Regions from separate parts of the Synechococcus sp. MEDNS5 genome, predicted to be linked through region 2. Evidence: predicted binding sites of a transcription regulator. Region 2 holds the regulator's gene; the other holds the start of a gene.

Region 1 (9,350 bases), 290 kb from region 2:
ATGGCGATCTGCTGCTGATCGATGCCGGCTGTTCGCTGCCTGACTACTACAACGGAGACATCACGCGAACGTTCCCGGTTAACGGTCGCTTCAGCGGTGAGCAGCGAGAGCTCTACAGCCTTGTGCTTGCTGCGCAGCAGTCCGCGATTGACAGCGTCCGGCCAGGGCAGACTGCTGAGGGTGTTCATGACACGGCAGTGCGCGTTCTGGTGGAGGGGCTCGTGAGCCTTGGTCTCCTGCAGGGGGATGTGGATGGCCTGATTGAAAAGGGTGCTTATCGCCATCTCTACATGCACCGCACCGGCCATTGGCTTGGCCTGGATGTTCACGATGTGGGTGCTTACCGGCTTGGTGAGCATCACGTGGAGTTAGAACCTGGCATGGTGCTCACCGTGGAGCCTGGGCTCTATGTGAGCGATCGTCTGCCGGTTCCGGAAGGGCAACCCAGCATCGACGAGCGCTGGAAGGGCATCGGCATTCGCATCGAGGATGATGTGGCCGTGAGGGATCTCGATGAGGTGCCCGAAGGCCATGAGGTGCTCAGCGCTGACGCCCTCAAGTCGGTTCAGGCCATGGAGCGCTGAACTCAGACCAGATCCAGCATCAGCCAGAACAGGAACACCACCAGAAGCATCAACCCTTCGCTCCCGAGCACCTTGGGATGGGGGCGAAGCAGAAACAGGGTGAGGGCCAGCAGCACCATGGAGGCGGGCTCGAGGCCCAGGATCACCTCAGAGCCAATGATCTGACCGATGAGCAGCACCGCAGGAACGGTGAGGCTGATCGTGGCCAGTACCGACCCGAAGAGGGTGTTGAGGGCGCGCTGCAGCTGGCCGCGGCGCGTGGCCTGAATGGCGTTCAGCGCTTCAGGGATCAAGATCAACATGGCCACGAGGATTCCAGCCAGAGCGCCAGGGAGTTGCAGTTCGTTCACGCCCCGTTCGATCAGCTGACCCATGGACTCAGCGATCAGCACCACCACCCCGAGACTGGCGACCAGCAGGCCGCCTGCTCGCCATGGTCGGGGCTTCTGGATGAAGCCCTCAGGGTTGTGTTCGCTGTTGAGGGCCGCTCGCTCCTGAGCATCCATGAAGAAACAGCGGTAAGGCCCCATCTGGTTGATCAGAAAGATCACGTAAACGCCCACGGCGACTACGGACAGCACCACCTCGATCGGCAGGCTGAATTCACCCTCTGGAGAGTCAGTGCTGAAGTTGGGGATGATGAGAACGAGCACGCTCATCGTGCTGATGAGGTTGTAAAACACCATCGATCCGGCCATGTTCGGGCCCGAGAGGTCTTCCTCACTCATTGCTTCGTCAGACTCGAGCCTCTGCCTCGATTGCCTGGAGGTGAGCGCCATGCATAACCCGGTGATGCCGGTGAGGGCGATCATCAGCACCGAGAACATCGAGTCACGGGCGAGCGTGGGGTTCTGCTCGCCCGTGATCATGGTGCTGCCGATCAGGGCCAGCTCGATCACAATCACAGATCCCGTGAGCACCAGGGTCCCGTAGGGCTCTCCGAGTGCCTCGGCCAGCAGTTCCGCCTGATTGGCCACTTGCTGGGAGAGAAGCACCACTACGGCTCCCAAGATCAGCAATCCAGCAATGATCAATCCTGCGTCGCTGGCCAGCAGCCACTCCAGAAGTCCGCTGAAACTGAGCAGGGCCAAAACCCCGCCTCCCAGGCCGAGGGTCGACAGTTCGTTGCGGATCTCCATGATCGAGGAGGACAACGCCGGTCGGCTGCTCATGGACGCCTGGGGGTGCTCACAGGGCACACGTTGGCAGTCCCTTCATGGCTGTGCAGAGGATTGCAGCCATTCAGTCACGGCCATGGTGCTGATCAAGATGTGGTCAGCACCGGCATCCTTCAACCGCTGTTCATAGGCACGGCGCTCAGCTGGGTGAGGGTGAAGGTGAGGAGGGGCGACTGCCAGGCTGATCCAGGTTCGTCCCGGTTGCTCCGCCCTGGCACGGATGACGGTTTGAACGTCTGCCACGGTGTCGCCGAGATAGGCAACGGTGGTTGCTTCGCTGCTGGTGAGAAGGGCCTCACTCAGCTGCAGCAGTCCGGTGGGGTCCGGTTTGTCGGGAGCATCTCCCATGGCGATCAGAGGCGGCGCTTTGAGTCTCAGGCGCTGCTCAAGCACGTAGCGGGCGGAGGGGGGTTCGGCTCCGCTGACGAACCCCCAGGTCCATCCGAGGGTGTGAATGGTCTCAAAAAGGGAGGCATTCACAAGCAGCGGCTCATCGCCGATGTAACCGCTCCAGCTTTCGGGTGAAGCCCCAGGATCGCCACCGAAATAAAAGTCGCTGAAGCGATCGATCAGGGCCTGGCGTTCCGGCAAGGGTGAACCATGCCGTTTCAGCAGTTCGAGGCTGGCATCCCAATCGTTGTTCCATCGCCCCTCTCCCTTGAGAGCATCGATCTGCGCAGGGCTTGGTCGCCAGCCGCTGTAGTGCTCAACCGTTGCTTGCAGGGCACGGCGGTAGCTTCCGGCTACATCCCGAATGACGCCGTCAATATCGAACAGCAGGAGTTGGCGAGGATCGCTGGAGAGGCTCAGGTGAGGCGGGGTGAAGGCGGCTGTTAGGTTAGTTGTTTGTCCTTAATCCTTGAGCGCTGACACCATGACGGTTTCCGAAGGCGCTGCCGTCGACCAGGAGGTCGCCACTGAGGCAGCAGCAGTTGATCAGGCACCGCAAACAACTGACGCCGATCAGCAGCAGGAGCCGAAGGAAGGCCGCCCTGTGATGCGCGGCGGCAGCGCTGCACTGGCCTCTGCCACCATCGATGCCGACGGTGTTCCTTCTGGTTACACACCGAAAGCGGATGAAGGACGCTTTCTTCTCAAGATTCTTTGGCTGCCCGACAACGTGGCTCTGGCCGTGGATCAGATCGTGGGTGGCGGTCCCAGCCCTCTGACTGCTTATTTCTTCTGGCCTCGTGAGGATGCTTGGGAAACGCTCAAAGGTGAGTTGGAAGGGAAGTCCTGGATTACCGACAACGAACGTGTCGAAGTGCTCAATAAAGCCACAGAAGTGATCAATTATTGGCAGGAAGAGGGCAAGGGCAAAAGCCTGGAAGATGCCAAAGCCAAGTTCCCTGACGTCACCTTCTGCGGTACCGCCTGAAGCCAGCGCTCATTCGTGTTCTCAGTACGACCTGCAACTGCAGGTCGTTTTTTTTGCCCAGCGGTTCAGACAAAAAAAGCCGGGATCTTTTTGACCCCGGCTTTGTTAAGAATTCAAATGGTTGAAACCGTTAATCCTGGTTTTTTGCTGCCTGTACGCGAGCGCGAGCACGGTCAAGGGATTGCTGGGCTTTGACTTTGTCGACTGAAGCAGGCTGCCCCTCCATTTTGGAGACTTCGTTTCTTGCAGCTTTCAAGTCCGATTCGGCACTTGAGGCATCAATGGAACTGCCGAGCTCAGCAGAATTCACCAGAACGGTGACGTCATCGGCATCCACTTCCGCGAAGCCACCCATGAGGGCGATGGACTTCCAACCGCCTTCGGCGCGTACTCGCAAAACACCAACATCCAGTGCTGCGAGCAAGGACACATGGCCGGGGAGGATTCCAAGCTGACCAGTGGTACTTGGAAGAATCACCTCGTCAGCTGAACCGTCGAACACACTCTGGTCGGGTGCCAGCACGCGGAGGGTGAGGGACATGGAAAGGGAAGACTTGGGGTCGGAGCGTTGGAGCTGAATCGTGGTTGGGGGGACCGACCGTGGATGGTGGTCCCCGGAAGCGTCACTTGGCTTCTGCCGCGATCTTCTCGGCCTTGGCCTTGACCTGGTCGATATTGCCGACGAGGTAGAAGGCCTGTTCAGGGAGGTGGTCGAGCTCACCAGCGAGGATCTGGTTGAAACCGGAAATGGTTTCCTCCAGCTTCACGTAGACACCAGGCATGCCGGTGAAGATCTCAGCCACGAAGAATGGCTGGGAGAGGAATTTCTCAATCTTGCGCGCACGATCCACGATGCGGCGGTCATCTTCGGAGAGCTCGTCGAGACCCAGGATGGCAATGATGTCCTGAAGCTCCTTGTAACGCTGCAGTGTGGACTGCACGGAACGAGCCGTCTTGTAGTGCTCTTCACCCACGACTGCGGGCTGAAGCATGGTGCTGGTGGAATCGAGAGGATCCACAGCGGGGTAGATGCCTTTGGAGGCCAGGCCGCGACTCAACACGGTGGTGGCATCTAGGTGAGCAAAGGTGGTGGCAGGCGCCGGGTCGGTCAGGTCGTCAGCGGGAACATAGACCGCTTGAATCGAGGTAATGGAGCCCTCGAGCGTGGACGTGATGCGCTCTTGAAGTTCACCCACGTCGGTGCCAAGGGTGGGCTGGTAACCCACAGCTGACGGCATGCGGCCCAACAGTGCGGACACTTCAGATCCGGCTTGAACGAAGCGGAAGATGTTGTCTACAAACAGCAGCACGTCCTGCTTGTTCACATCGCGGAAGTGCTCAGCCATCGTCAGTGCAGAGAGGCCGACGCGCATCCGTGCACCGGGGGGCTCGTTCATCTGGCCGTAGCAGAGAGCCACTTTCGACTTGGACAGGTCTTCAGCATTGATCACACCGGAATCCTTGAATTCCTCGTAAAGATCGTTGCCCTCGCGGGTGCGCTCACCCACACCGCCAAACACGGACACACCGCCGTGCTCTTTGGCGATGTTGTTGATGAGTTCCTGAATCAGAACGGTCTTACCCACGCCGGCACCGCCGAACAGGCCGACCTTGCCCCCCTGGCGATAAGGAGCAAGGAGGTCGATCACCTTGATGCCGGTTTCGAAAACCTTCGGCTTGGTTTCCAGCTCAGTGAGCTTGGGGGCTGAACGGTGGATCGGTGCCGTTGCAGAGGCGTTCACAGGGCCCTGTTCGTCAACAGGTTCGCCCAGAACATTGAAGATGCGGCCGAGGGTGGCTTCACCCACAGGCACACTGATCGGAGCGCCTGTATCGAGCGCTTCCATACCGCGAACCAGGCCGTCAGTGCCGCTCATCGCGACGGCACGAACGCGATGGTCACCCAGCAGCTGCTGAACTTCTGCGGTGAGGGCGACAGGCTGACCAGCCGTGTTGGTTCCCTCGATCCGAAGTGCGTTGAGAATCTTGGGCAGCTTGCCGGCGGGGAATTCCACGTCCAGAACCGGGCCAATAACTTGGCGAACAACGCCCTTGGTACCGGCGGAGGCGGGAGCAGCAGCGGCCATAGGAAAGGAGGTGTGTGAGGGACGCGACAAGCGCACCCTTCTCGAGCGGCGCAACGATACCACCGCCGTGAGCGCCACCAAAGGGTTCGGTCACCCGCACGCTCAATTCATGGTCTGAGGGTGGTGAGCACGCATAGGTTGGCAATCAGTGACCTTGAGTGCCAGCTCGGGTCGCTTTCGCGCTTCGGCGCCCTGTCCCTGCTCCCGCAAGTCCCCCATGGCAGCTGTTTCTCTCAGCGTCTCCACCGTCAAGCCCCTCGGCGATCGCGTCTTCGTCAAGGTCTCCGAATCCGAGGAAAAGACCGCTGGCGGCATCCTTCTCCCCGACACCGCCAAGGAAAAGCCCCAGGTGGGTGAGGTGGTTCAGGTCGGCCCCGGCAAGCCCAACGAAGACGGCTCCCGTCAGGCTCCAGAAGTCGGAGTCGGCGACAAGGTTCTCTACAGCAAGTACGCCGGAACCGACATCAAACTCGGCAGTGACGAGTACGTGCTTCTGTCCGAGAAGGACATCCTCGCTGTCGTCAACTGAGACAGCACCGCTTCGGCTGAACATCACTCCATCTCTTCTGAACATCGCCTCCCATGGCTAAGCGCATCATTTACAACGAGAACGCCCGCCGCGCTCTCGAGAAAGGCATCGACATCCTTGCTGAATCTGTTGCCGTCACCCTCGGCCCCAAGGGTCGCAACGTGGTGCTGGAAAAGAAGTTCGGCGCTCCTCAGATCATCAATGACGGCGTCACCATCGCTAAAGAGATCGAGCTCGAGGATCACATCGAGAACACTGGTGTTGCCCTGATCCGTCAGGCCGCCTCCAAAACCAACGATGCCGCTGGTGACGGCACCACCACCGCCACTGTCCTGGCTCACGCCATGGTGAAGGCGGGTCTGCGCAACGTGGCTGCCGGCGCCAATGCCATCACGCTCAAGAAAGGCATTGATAAGGCTTCCGATTTCCTCGTTGCCGAGATCAAGAACAAGGCCAACCCGATCAGCGACAGCAACGCCATCGCTCAGGTGGGCACCATCTCCGCTGGCAACGATGAGGAAGTGGGTCGGATGATCGCCGACGCCATGGACAAGGTCGGTAAGGAAGGCGTGATTTCCCTCGAGGAAGGCAAGTCGATGACCACCGAACTGGAGGTCACCGAAGGCATGCGTTTCGACAAGGGCTACATCTCCCCTTACTTCGCCACCGACACCGAGCGCATGGAAGCGGTGCTGGATGAGCCCTACATCCTGCTCACCGATAAAAAGATCGGTCTGGTGCAGGATCTCGTTCCCGTGCTGGAACAGATTGCCCGCACCGGCAAGCCTCTGCTGATCATCGCTGAGGACATCGAGAAGGAAGCTCTGGCCACCCTGGTGGTGAACCGTCTTCGTGGTGTGCTGAACGTGGCGGCTGTCAAGGCTCCTGGCTTCGGTGACCGCCGTAAAGCCATGCTCGAAGACATGGCTGTACTGACCAACGGACAGCTGATCACTGAGGACGCCGGTCTCAAGCTCGAAAATGCCAAGATCGAAATGCTGGGCACTGCCCGCCGCGTGACGATCAACAAGGACACCACCACGATCGTTGCCGAGGGCAATGAAGTGGCTGTGCAGGCGCGCTGCGAGCAGATCAAGAAGCAGATGGACGAAACCGAGTCCACCTACGACAAGGAGAAGCTGCAGGAGCGTTTGGCCAAGCTTGCTGGCGGTGTCGCTGTGGTGAAGGTGGGTGCAGCCACCGAAACCGAGATGAAGGACAAGAAGCTTCGCCTCGAGGACGCCATCAATGCCACCAAGGCTGCTGTTGAAGAGGGCATCGTTCCTGGCGGCGGCACCACCCTGGCTCATCTGGCCCCCACCCTTGAGCAGTGGGCTTCGTCCACGCTCACCGGAGAGGAACTGATCGGTGCCAACATCGTGGCTGCGGCTCTGACCGCTCCACTGATGCGCATCGCTGAGAACGCCGGTGTCAATGGTGCTGTTGTTGCCGAAAACGTGAAGGCCAAGTCCTTCAACGAGGGCTACAACGCTGCCAATGGTGAGTACGTCGACATGCTCGCTGCTGGCATCGTCGATCCCGCCAAAGTGACCCGTTCCGGTCTGCAAAACGCGGCATCCATTGCTGGCATGGTGCTCACCACCGAGTGCATCGTGGCGGATCTTCCCGAGAAGAAGGAAGCAGCACCTGCTGGCGGCGGCATGGGCGGCGGCGATTTCGACTACTGATCAGCACGCATCAGTTGCGTCGATCGCAATCGACTCTGGTCAATCTCAAGACCCCTGCTTCGGCGGGGGTCTTTTTGTGGATACCTGCAAGCTTTAATGGCAGACAGCTGTTGGCTTGTAATGATTCTGCGTCGTTGGTTGCGCGAATTCACTGAGTTCTTCTTTCAAAAAGGCAATGCCCTCAATCTGGCCATCGCTGTGGTGGTTGGCACGCAGTTCCAACAGATTGTGGATGCCATCAGCAAGGATCTGTTGATGCCTCTCCTCAACCCTCTGGTGCGTGGAGGGGACTGGCAAAACCTCGTGATTCCTTATTACGGAGGAAACTTGGCGATCGGGAAGATTCTCGATGTCATGCTCAACTCCCTGATTGTTGGTTGGGCACTGTTCTTCATCATCAAAGCCATCAACCGATCACAACGCACCCTTGAGAGTGGCGTGAAGACGATCAAACACTCGGTTAAGCCGATGCAGGACAACGACGGGGACTGACTTACTTCAGCCAGCCAGCGCTGAGGATGATCGCGAGGGTGAGAAAGACCGCCAACGTGGTCCAGGTGATGCGGTTCAGTGTTGCCTCAGCGCTACTTGAGCTGGTGAACGTTGAACTGCCACTGGCGGCCAGTCCTCCCATGCCGTCGCCCTTGGGGCTGTGGAGAAGGACAAACAGAATCAGCAGAAGGCCGCTGCCGATCCAGATCCAGGAAAGAACGGTTGTAATCATCAGCTGATCCTATGGCGGGCCGGGTCAAACAGGCTGGGGCAATCTGGCGCTGGACGGGGCTGCCGTGTCAATCGCTTCGATCAAGCTGTGACCAGTCATGGCGGCAGGTTTCTCGAGGCCAAGCAGCTGCAGCAAGGTTGGGGCGATGTCTGCAAGCCCCCCTTCATCGCGCAAGCGCAGGGCATTGCCCATGCCAACCATCTTGCGCTTTTCACCCTCCACAAGAATCACCGGCACTGGATTGGTGGTGTGCGCTGTCCAGGCCTCTCCGTCCTCACCGCGCATGCACTCAGCGTTGCCGTGGTCTGCGGTGATCATCAAGGTGCCGCCCATGCGTCCCACCGCATCGAGCAGGCGACCGATGCAGTGGTCCACCTTCTGGATCGCTTCGGTGGCTGCCTCCATGACTCCCGTGTGGCCCACCATGTCGGGATTGGCGTAATTAATCACCACCAGGGAATAGATCCCCTTTTCGATGGCGGCGATGCAGCTGTCCGTGAGGGTGTCCGCCGCCATGGCTGGGGCTTGGTCATAGGTGGCAACACGGGGAGATGGAACCAGATGTCGGTCTTCTCCCGCGAGGGGCTGCTCTATACCGCCATTCATGAAATAGGTCACGTGGGGGTATTTCTCGGTTTCCGCCGTGCGGTACTGCTTCAGTCCCTCGGCAGCCACCACCTGGCCGAGGAGGTCGTCGAGGGATTCGGGGGGGAAGGCGACCTCCACGGGCAGTCCGCTCTCGTACTGCGTAAAGGTCACGACATCCAGTTTCGGATGGTGCGGACGCGGAAATCCCTCGAAACCATCAAGGGTGAGACTCTGGATGATCTGGCGTGCGCGGTCCGGACGGAAATTGAAAACGAGCAGGGCATCACCGTCTTGGAGGTGGCTGCTGCTCAGCCGGGTGGGCTCTAGAAATTCATCGGTGGTTCCAGCGGCGTAACTGGCTTCGAGAACCGCGGTGGGGGTGCTGCTGCCGCAGGGATACGCAGGGTCTGTGAGCAGGGCGTAGGCGCGTGAGGTTCGTTCCCAGCGCTGGTCGCGGTCCATGGCCCAGTAGCGGCCGCACAGGCTGGCGATCTCACCCACACCGCTGGAGCGGATGGCTTCTTCGATCGTGTGGACGAAGCGCGGTGCACTCTGGGTGGGTGTGTCCCTCCCATCGGTGATCGCGTGAATGGC
Region 2 (9,350 bases):
CAGGGTGGTCTCGATCCTCTTCACCGAAGCCAGACCTACCTGAACGGCCAAGTCGGCAGTCTCCACGGCCCGCCTGTAAGGACTGCAGAGCATCTGGTCGGCTTGATAACCAAGAGCCTTAAGGCGGTAAGCCACAGCAAGCGTGCGCTGCTCTCCGAGCACCGTCAGGGGGCGATCTGGATGGTCCTGCCCATGCTCCCGTTCAGCAGCGATGCCATGACGGAACAAGAAAAGATCAACCGAGACGGAGTCGGGCATGCAGGCGCAGGCTGCTCGCCTCCCCACTCTGACTCGACGTCTGATCTGGCGCTGCGACCAGAGTGAGACTCTGCACCGCAGGGCTCAGTGAACGTCCTCCCAGGCCCTGGAGAAGAATCCATGGACGCCACTGGGCGAGCCCATCCCGACTCGGATCGGCAGCAAGAGCGAGCTGTTGCGTGATCGGCGCCTTGGCCTGACTGCGCAGCTCCTGAAGTTGCTGCTTGAGACCGGTCGAATCGCCCCCAGTTCGACGCTGACGCAGTGCCTCAAGGGTCTGTCCCCACCAGTTCAAGCGAGAATCGTGTTCTAAAGCAACGGCCAGATCCGCCGTCAGCGACTCCTCACCATGGCGACGTTGACGCACCAGCCTGGTCCAGACCTCAAGCGATTGCCCATCGGCATCCAGCGTGGATCCCACGAGGCCATCCTGCTCAAGCTTGCTGCTCACGGCCTCCGATGGTGGTGAATCCGCGCGGGTCCCGAGAAGCCAACCCGCCTCACCCTTTTGGAGAAGCAGTGGGCCGGAGTCGAGAGCAACAACGGCCGCTGCTCCTTCCGCAGAGGCGGAGTCCAACGTCCGTTGCAGAACTGGAGCAATCCACTGCGCCAAGGGATTGCGGCTGTCGGGATTGATCAATGCCTGGGGCGCTGACAGCAGAGCTAGCGCCTGGGCATCCCCCCCTGCACCGGCAAGAAGTGCCTCAGCATCTGGACGTCCATCCGCCTCAGGAATCACCTCATCGCGAAAGCGAACCAAAGCACTTAGGTCAAGATCCGTCCCATGGGTGACCAGGCCAGCCACCAAACCGGAGAGATCACCACGGTCTGCGATCGCAGCCGGAACACCCAGCCAGCGCTTCATTGCGGCCGGACTTGCCGTAAGAAACGCCACACCCGAACCGAGTGATTTCAAATCGTTGGCAAGGTCTTCGTCACCTTGAAGGTGCAAACTTTCGAGCTGCGACACATCCAGGGCCTGCTCCAACACCCCTCGACCTGACGCCAAGAGCAGCAGGTCATCGTCGATCAGTGCCGTGGCAATCGGCTGGGGATCACGACCCAACAGGGCACCCCGACCACTGATCACGCCCATGCCCCGATACCGGGTGATCTGCAAGTCAGTCCCTGCCAGGCTGCGAGTTTGCCAAAAACGCTGCAGAAAACGTCTGGCTCCGTCGTCGTCCTGACTGGAGAGGGCCAGAACCCACCCCAAACCGCCCTGATCGCCAGCTTTGGAGCTGCTGTCATTCAGCACAGCAAAACTGACCTGCGGGCCGATCCAGTCCACCAGCTCGTCGTTGAAATTCAGCCCTGCCAAGGCGAACGCGCCATCACGGAGCTGGCGGGTGCTTTCATTCACGGCCTGCCTCTGACGCACCGGAGCGACAGCTCGGGCATAGGCCGGGATTCGAGACGGATCCACCAACCAATTCAAGGTGAGTTCAGCATCGCGGGGCATGAACCGTGCCGCCCGACTGAGTTCCAGCGGGCGATCAACGATCCGTAGCGGACTCTGTCTGGCCATCGCCCACCACACGCCAAGGGCAAGGGTGAGGAGCACCATGGCCGATGTGACAAGAGCGAGCAGGAACGAACGCCCCTTCATGGACAAGCGGTGAAGGACATCAGAGTCATCTTCATGCATCAAGGATGCATGGCCAGCCCAGAGCCAGACTGATGCGATGAACCAACGCACGCCTCAACCCCTGAAAGCCGTCGAGCTGGCGGCCTGGCTGGAGAGGGAACCTGAGTTGACCCTGGTCGACGTTCGTGAGCACAGAGAACTGACGATCGCTGCATTTCCTTACCCAGTGGAGCATTTGCCGTTAAGCGAAGCGGAGCAGTGGATGGATGCGATCGACCAGCGGCTGCCGGCTTCTCGGGTCGTGGTTGTGCTTTGCCATGCAGGGGTGCGCAGCTGGAACTTCGGATGTTGGCTGCTGGAACGCAATCCATCGCAGGAGGTCTGGAATCTGGAGGGTGGTATTGATGCCTGGAGCCTTGCTGTGGATTCCTCCGTACCCCGCTACTGAACGCGGTCGCGCTCCAAATCCAAGGAATCATCCGTACGATCAAACCATCTCATTGACTGCTGTGGAGCTCCTGCCCCGACGCCAACAGGAAGTGCTGCAGGCCACGGTCCATCACTACGTGGACACGATCGAGCCGGTGGGAAGCAAAACCCTTGTTCAGCGTTTTGGGCTCCAGGCAAGCTCAGCCACGGTTCGTTCGGCGATGGGAGCTCTTGAGCAAAAAGGGCTGCTGGTTCAGCCCCATCCATCCGCCGGTCGGATTCCCAGTCCGAGGGGATACCGCCACTACGTGGACTGTTTGCTGCCGAAGCCTGGAGCCGCCGTTCACCATCTCGAGCAGGAGCTCACCCAACTGAGCTTGCGCTGGGCAGCACTCGATGATCTGCTGCAGCAGCTGGCACGGCGTCTGACCGATTTCACGGGGCTGATGAGCCTGATCACCCTGCCGCAACCGACAGAACAGCGACTTCACGCGATCCGCCTGGTCCGTACAGACGAAAGGCTTTTGGTAATGCTGGTGGCTGATTCCAGCCAAACCCATCACCTCAATCTGCGTTTGCCCTATGGCTGTGCCCATCAGGTGGCAGCCCTCGAACGCTGGACCGATGACCAACTGCGTCAATCCGGACAGCTCGGCTGGGAGTCCTTACCCCAGCAGCTGCAAACCTGCGGTCAGGCGCTGAGGGAAGCCATCGAACACAAGGATCCCTTCATCAGCCCAAACGAGCAGAGCGCTCACGTTCACGGCGTTTCAAGACTGGTGGCACAGCCTGAATTCAGCGACAGCGCCAAAGTGCGCCCCCTCCTGGATCTGATGGATTGCAACCCAGCTGCCTTCATCCCCAGCGAGCCCTGTCGTGATCACTGGGTCTGGATCGGCGGGGAGCATCCTCACACCGCCTTGAGCGACTGTTCCGTGATCCAATCGAGCTACCGCAGCGGCGAAGGCTCTGTCGGGCAAGTTGCTCTGGTGGGCCCGATGCGCATGGCTTACGCCACGGCACGAGCAGCCGTTCAATGTGTCGCGAAACACCTCAACAATCTTCTGAGCTGAGTGACACACCCGAGGCAGCCATGCCACTTCCGTCAGGTCCTGATGTGGTCTGCAGGAATCACGATGCTGGCCTTGGGTCTTTGGGCTGGGACAACCTTCCATGCCAAACGATCAGCCTTGATCGCTCCGGAAGGAGACGTGAATCCAAACAAAAACATTGCGGTCGCAACATCAAATATTGAATTGCTGCAGAACGAGAATCCAAAGCCTTACGTTTTCGCTCAGTCACTCCCTTTAACAGGACCTGCTGCGCACCTGGGCAGGAGCTACAGCAGGGGAATTGATGCCGCGCTTCGCGAGATTAATCAGGCTGGCGGAATCAACGGACGTCCTGTGAAAATCTGGCGCTTGGATGACAAGTATGAACCCAACTTGACCATCGACAACACGGCACTGTTCACAAAGCAACCAGAAGTTCTGGGTCTCTTCGGGTATGTGGGTACTCCCACAACCAAAGCCATTCTCAACCAAGCGATCAAGGCCAGGCTTCCCATCATCGCGCCGATGACAGGGGCCAGCGCGCTACGACAGCCACAACAGGTCAATCTTGTGCACTACCGCTCGAGTTACGCCCAAGAAGCGAATCGCATCATCAACCATCTCATCAATGATGGATATGTGCGCATCGCCATTGCCTACCAGAACGACGCCTACGGGAAAGATGTCCTGACAAGTCTCAGAACAGCCTTACAACGCCATGGTCTCGAGCCAGCAAGCAGTGTGCCACTGCCTAGGAACTCTACCCGCATCAGAGCAGCTGCAATCAGTCTTTATCAGAGCGATCCAGACGCGCTCGTGGTGATTTCCACCAGTCAAACCATGAGTGCCGTCGTCTCCAGACTCCATCGCATGGGGAGCCATCCACAGTTGATGACTATTTCTTTCATCGGGACGAAAGCACTGTTCGACGATCTTCCTCAGAGCGCTTCCTATGGAATCGGCGTCACACAAGTTGTTCCTTTCCCTTGGGATCGTCGCCAACCCGATGTGAAGCGGTACCAAAAAGTGTTACAAAAACAAAGCGACCAGCCTGATTTTGATTTCGTCAGCCTTGAGGGTTTCCTTGCGACTGAATGGCTCATCAACGCACTGAAAAATCTAGGCCCTCAGCTCAATAGAGCATCACTGGTCAAGGAACTTAAACGCACATCACCCATCCAAAACGGCCAGGGCACTCGGAATGTGGATTTAGTGTTTCTTGGCAGTGGCCCTTGGGAACCCTAAGCTAGGGCCCATCCGGATACTCCTTAAGTCAACAACCAAGTTATCAGCGAAACTCCGACCAAAATCGAAAGCGAGAGCGAAGGCCAGATCTGTTCTAAAAACAACTCCCTACGCAACAACAATCTACGAAGATCAGGGTCTTGCACACTAGAGGATCGACGCTTGATGGCCTCGAGATAGAGCACCAAGCCAAAACTCATAAACGACGTTAGATACGCAACCACATACACAGAATCCATAAACGTAAGATAAGAAAGATCCGGCAGATTCGATTTATAGCCCTCCTGTAAAAATATCAACGTCAAAAGCACAGCGACGGGAATTTCAATTCGGAATTCAGTCAATACACGCGTAATCAAAACGACCGATGCCATAACAACGATCAACGGCTGAATCAAGGTCCAGAAGGCCGACCAACTCGATCGCTGATAAGAGGAGTCAAAAATAAGCTGACTAAATTCATTATCTTCAGCACTGAAACCGAGGCCCGAGGAAAAATGATGACGATACTCACCTATGGACCACCCTCTAGAGAGCCACCCAGGGAGAGACGAATACAGCCCTAAACCGCTATCGCGAAGATCAGGAATCAGTCGAAAATTTTCGAAGACCAAGTCGCCAAAAGGATCTTCTGCCTCAAGAACGACGGGAAGACTAACCGAATTAAACGGAAACTGGCGCAAATCCAAAGCATCAATATAAAACTGACCTGTATAAACAAATCCCTGGGAAAACAACCCTTTCCCAAGCTCACGCGACTCGCGAAGAGGTGTAATCGCAGTGGTTTCGGGATTGATATCGTTCTCGAAACTAATGACCTCCTCAATACTCAGCTCTAGCCCAGACAGGTAGTCTTGAAAAGCTTGATCCCACTGCATCCAAAGATAGCCCTTGCTTGAAAAAGCGGGAATCTCAAGATCAACGTCAAAATTATTTGTCACATATATACCCGCATATACCTTGTAAGGAGCTTTTTCCAGAAGCTCCGCATCCCGCTTCACCTCAAGACCCTGAAGCGGCTTACCTCGAGAGGCCACACCCGAAGCTTCATTCACAATATGCGGCGTACTTGTGAGGCGCAGAAGCTCTCTTGATTGAACAATGTCGGTCGATTCATAACCCAGGAATCGACCAAGCAAAATCATTGAGGTCGCCACCACAATGAGCAACAGAACGTTCCAACGTTTTTGACGTTGGTCTGGGAGCCGCGGCAGAAGAAGGCGCAGGCGGTTAACGATGCGCTTCATAAGCAATCCCCTTCAGAGACCAAGCTCAGAAAAGGCATGGCTGAATCAGAGGGCGTCTCCGAGGCGTTCCGCCACGGTATTGACGTCTTTGTCGCCGCGGCCTGAGCAGTTGATCACCAACTCAGTTCCGGGAGAGAGCGTGGGACAAAGCGTCTCCAGCCAGGCGAAGGCATGAGCCGTTTCCAGTGCGGGAATGATCCCTTCCAGACGACTCACGAGCTGCAAGGCTTCCAGCGCCTCGGCGTCAGTGACGGCACCGTATTCAGCTCGCCCGATTTCACGCAGGTAGCTGTGTTCAGGGCCGACACCTGGGTAGTCCAGACCAGCACTGATGGAATGGGCTTCCTGCACCTGACCGTCCTGGTCTTGCAAGAGGAGACTCATCGCCCCGTGCAGCACGCCTACCCGTCCTTCAGTGATGGTGGCGGCATGGCGTCCTGTCGCGACGCCGTCACCAGCGGCTTCCACGCCAATCAGACGCACATCGGTGCATTCAACAAAGGGGTGGAACAGTCCCATCGCATTCGATCCCCCGCCGACGCAGGCCATCAGCACATCAGGCAACCGTCCGAATGCCTCCCGGCACTGCTGCCGGGTTTCCTGGCCGATGACCGCGTGAAAGTCACGCACCAGCATTGGGTAGGGGTGGGGACCCGCCACGGACCCGAGGATGTAATGCGTGGTCTCCACATTGGTGACCCAGTCACGGATCGCCTCACTGGTGGCGTCCTTGAGGGTGGCCGTTCCTGCGGTGACAGGGTGCACGGTGGCGCCCAACAGACGCATGCGGAACACATTCAAGGACTGACGGCGCATGTCTTCGGCGCCCATGTACACCACGCACTCCAAACCGAAGCGGGCACAAACCGTGGCAGTGGCCACACCGTGCTGGCCAGCACCGGTTTCAGCGATCACCCGCTTCTTGCCCATGCGCAGAGCCAGAAGGGCCTGACCCAGCGCGTTGTTGATCTTATGGGCGCCGGTGTGATTGAGATCTTCCCGCTTCAGCCAGATGCGGGGGCCACCGTCGGCACGGCGGTAGTGCTCTGTGAGCCGTTCCGCCTCGTACAGCGGTGTGGCCCGACCGACGTAGTTCTTTAGGAGCCGATTGAGTTCCGCGGTGAACGCGGGATCCTTCCAGGCCTCAGCAGCCGCCACTTCCAGCTCGGCCAGTGCCGGCATCAGTGTTTCAGGTACGTACTGACCGCCGTAACGCCCAAAACGTCCGGCTGCCGCCGGACGCGAGCTAACGGCGAGATCAGAGGCAGAGGGTTTAGAAGGCAGGGTGCTGGTCACGAAAAAACGGACCGCGCGCGCGACCCTTGAGCGTTGACTCAGCGTAAGCAGGCGATCACGCGATGCCGTGGATCACAGGCCTTGATCCGTAGATCTCTGAAGCCTGCGGATTGCAAGGCTGCGGCCATATCAAGGCTGAAGTACTGCTCGATGTAAGGCTCCGTACTCTTCAACAACGTGGCGATCGCAGCAGGCAAACGCTGCAGAACCGACGACGCGGGGTCTTGATCCACCATCACAAGGGCACCCCCAGGTCGAAGCAACCTGAACGCCTCAGCGAGCACGGCATGAATGGCGTTCTGAGGCAGCTCATGGCACACAAACTGAAGACTGATCAGGTCGATCGAAGACGACTCCAGGCCTGTGTTCTCAGCAGCGGCATGCACCCAACCATCCACCACCCCCTCTTGATCTCGCACGCTGGCTACAGCGAGCATCTCGGGGGAAAGATCCAGACCGCGAGTGCACACCGATGACTCCTGTCGACTCTCGGCACGCAGATACAGCCAGCGGCTGAGGTGCTGGGTACTCACTCCCACAGAACACCCCAGATCCAAGGCCTGCTGCACTGGAGTGGTCAGCAATGGCTCCACCACCTGATGAATCGAATCCCGCAGACGGGTCTGGGCGATCAGGGGGGTCAGGGTCTCCTCGGGCCAGATGCGCAGAGCCATGGCATCAGTGGCTTGCTCAGCCTCCGTTGCGGCCTGCCAGCAGAGGTTGCCCTGCTCATAGGCATGGAATCGAACGCAGTAGTAGTCGGGCGGAACCAAGCCAGACGAGCTCACCCCCGACAGAAGCGAGCTCGCTTGATCACGCAGCGTCTTGCGGCGCTCCCTCCAGGGGATGCCGTTGCGTTCAGCCGTGCGGATGATCAGCTGACGAGCCTGAAAGAACAAGGGTCGTCGCAGCCAGCCAATGTTGATCAGCCGCTCAATCCACAGCCCAACACCCTGACTCGAATCAGCCCATTGCGGGGTGGATGCTGAATCATTCATCTCAGAGACGGCAGGATGGTGAGGGATCAGGGGGAACGATGCCGAAGGGAGGCTGGCAGGAATTCAGCAACATCGACAGTCTGCAGCGACCAATGGCAGCGTCGTCGGAGCCCACACCCAAGGCAGAGCAAAGGGTGCGGGTCCAGCCCACCCGGGGGGGCAAGGGTGGCAAGACCGTCACCGTGATCCGCGGACTGGATCTCGACCCTGCCGGCTTCAAATCCCTTCTCAAAAAGCTGAAAACCAGGATCGGCAGTGGCGGCACGGTGAAAGAAGATTTGATCGAACTGCAGGGTGACCAGGTGGATCTGGCCTTGGAGCTTTTAACGAAGGAGGGATACCGACCGAAGCGGGCCGGCGGTTGAGCGACAATGCTCCCTCGATTGTTCCCCTCACCTCTGCCATGAGCTCAGCGTCTACGAAGGCCACCAACATCGTGTGGCATCAGGCCTCGGTAGACCGCGATGCGAGGGCTGAGCAGCGCGGCCATCGCAGCGCCATCCTCTGGTTCACAGGCCTGAGTGGAGCAGGCAAGAGCACCCTTGCCAATGCCGTGAATCAAGCCCTGTTTGAACGCGGCCTGGCCACCTATGTGCTGGATGGCGACAACGTCCGGCATGGTCTCTGCCGCGATCTTGGCTTCTCGGACGCTGACCGGGAGGAGAACATTCGCCGCATCGGCGAAGTGGCCAAGCTCTTCCTTGACTCCGGTGTGATCGTTCTCACAGCGTTCGTTTCCCCGTTTCGTGCTGATCGCGACAAGGCCCGAGCGCTGGTCGGAGACGGTGACTTTCTGGAGATCTTCTGCTCAGCTGACCTGAGCGTCTGCGAAGAACGCGACACCAAGGGCCTTTACGCCAAAGCCAGGGCGGGCGAAATCAAAGAATTCACAGGGATTTCAAGCCCCTATGAGGCCCCGGAGCATCCCGAACTCTCCGTGAACACGGGCGCTGGCGAGCTCGATACCTGTGTCAACGAAGTGGTGGCTGCACTGGTGAGTCGGGGGATCATCCCCGCTCAGGCTTGATCAGCTCACTGCTGGCAGGGATGCCTTGACGCTCTGCCCAGGCATCCACCAGCGTTTTGAAGCAACTGGCCACCGGAACGGCAAGAAGCAAACCCAGCAGCTCGCCAAAGCCATAAAGCTCTCCGGCTTTGGCACCGAGGGGGAGAGCGATCAGCAACCAGGCCGGCTGGAGTCCCACGATGCTGCCCATCAACCGAGGTTGGATCACCT

The links. The regulator HrcA, encoded in region 2, represses chaperone genes, less so after heat shock. The targets are predictions, from matches to a motif close to TTAGCACTCNNNNNNNNNGAGTGCTAA.
Region 1: the regulator HrcA is predicted to act here: its motif matches at 5,366-5,392, upstream of groES (co-chaperone GroES).

The regions. Positions count from the first base shown of each region.
Region 1 covers NZ_CP047952.1:1,891,628-1,900,977, reverse strand. Annotated here, with positions in the region: gene SynMEDNS5_RS10310 (aminopeptidase P N-terminal domain-containing protein) at 1-584, shown strand, start outside; gene SynMEDNS5_RS10305 (calcium:proton antiporter) at 587-1,756, opposite strand; gene SynMEDNS5_RS10300 (TIGR01548 family HAD-type hydrolase) at 1,799-2,572, opposite strand; gene SynMEDNS5_RS10295 (30S ribosomal protein PSRP-3) at 2,637-3,140, shown strand; gene atpC (ATP synthase F1 subunit epsilon) at 3,271-3,681, opposite strand; gene atpD (F0F1 ATP synthase subunit beta) at 3,764-5,227, opposite strand; gene groES (co-chaperone GroES) at 5,445-5,756, shown strand; gene groL (chaperonin GroEL) at 5,810-7,444, shown strand; gene SynMEDNS5_RS10270 (MscL family protein) at 7,583-7,936, shown strand; gene secG (preprotein translocase subunit SecG) at 7,938-8,168, opposite strand; gene gpmI (2,3-bisphosphoglycerate-independent phosphoglycerate mutase) at 8,193-9,350, opposite strand, start outside.
Region 2 covers NZ_CP047952.1:2,180,512-2,189,861, forward strand. Annotated here, with positions in the region: gene SynMEDNS5_RS11765 (histidine phosphatase family protein) at 1-258, opposite strand, end outside; gene SynMEDNS5_RS11770 (DUF3352 domain-containing protein) at 236-1,867, opposite strand; gene SynMEDNS5_RS11775 (rhodanese-like domain-containing protein) at 1,944-2,294, shown strand; gene hrcA (heat-inducible transcriptional repressor HrcA) at 2,356-3,348, shown strand; gene SynMEDNS5_RS11785 (ABC transporter substrate-binding protein) at 3,391-4,572, shown strand; gene SynMEDNS5_RS11790 (hypothetical protein) at 4,596-5,819, opposite strand; gene trpB (tryptophan synthase subunit beta) at 5,865-7,115, opposite strand; gene SynMEDNS5_RS11800 (class I SAM-dependent methyltransferase) at 7,154-8,113, opposite strand; gene SynMEDNS5_RS11805 (translation initiation factor) at 8,152-8,478, shown strand; gene cysC (adenylyl-sulfate kinase) at 8,517-9,140, shown strand; gene SynMEDNS5_RS11815 (AI-2E family transporter) at 9,121-9,350, opposite strand, start outside.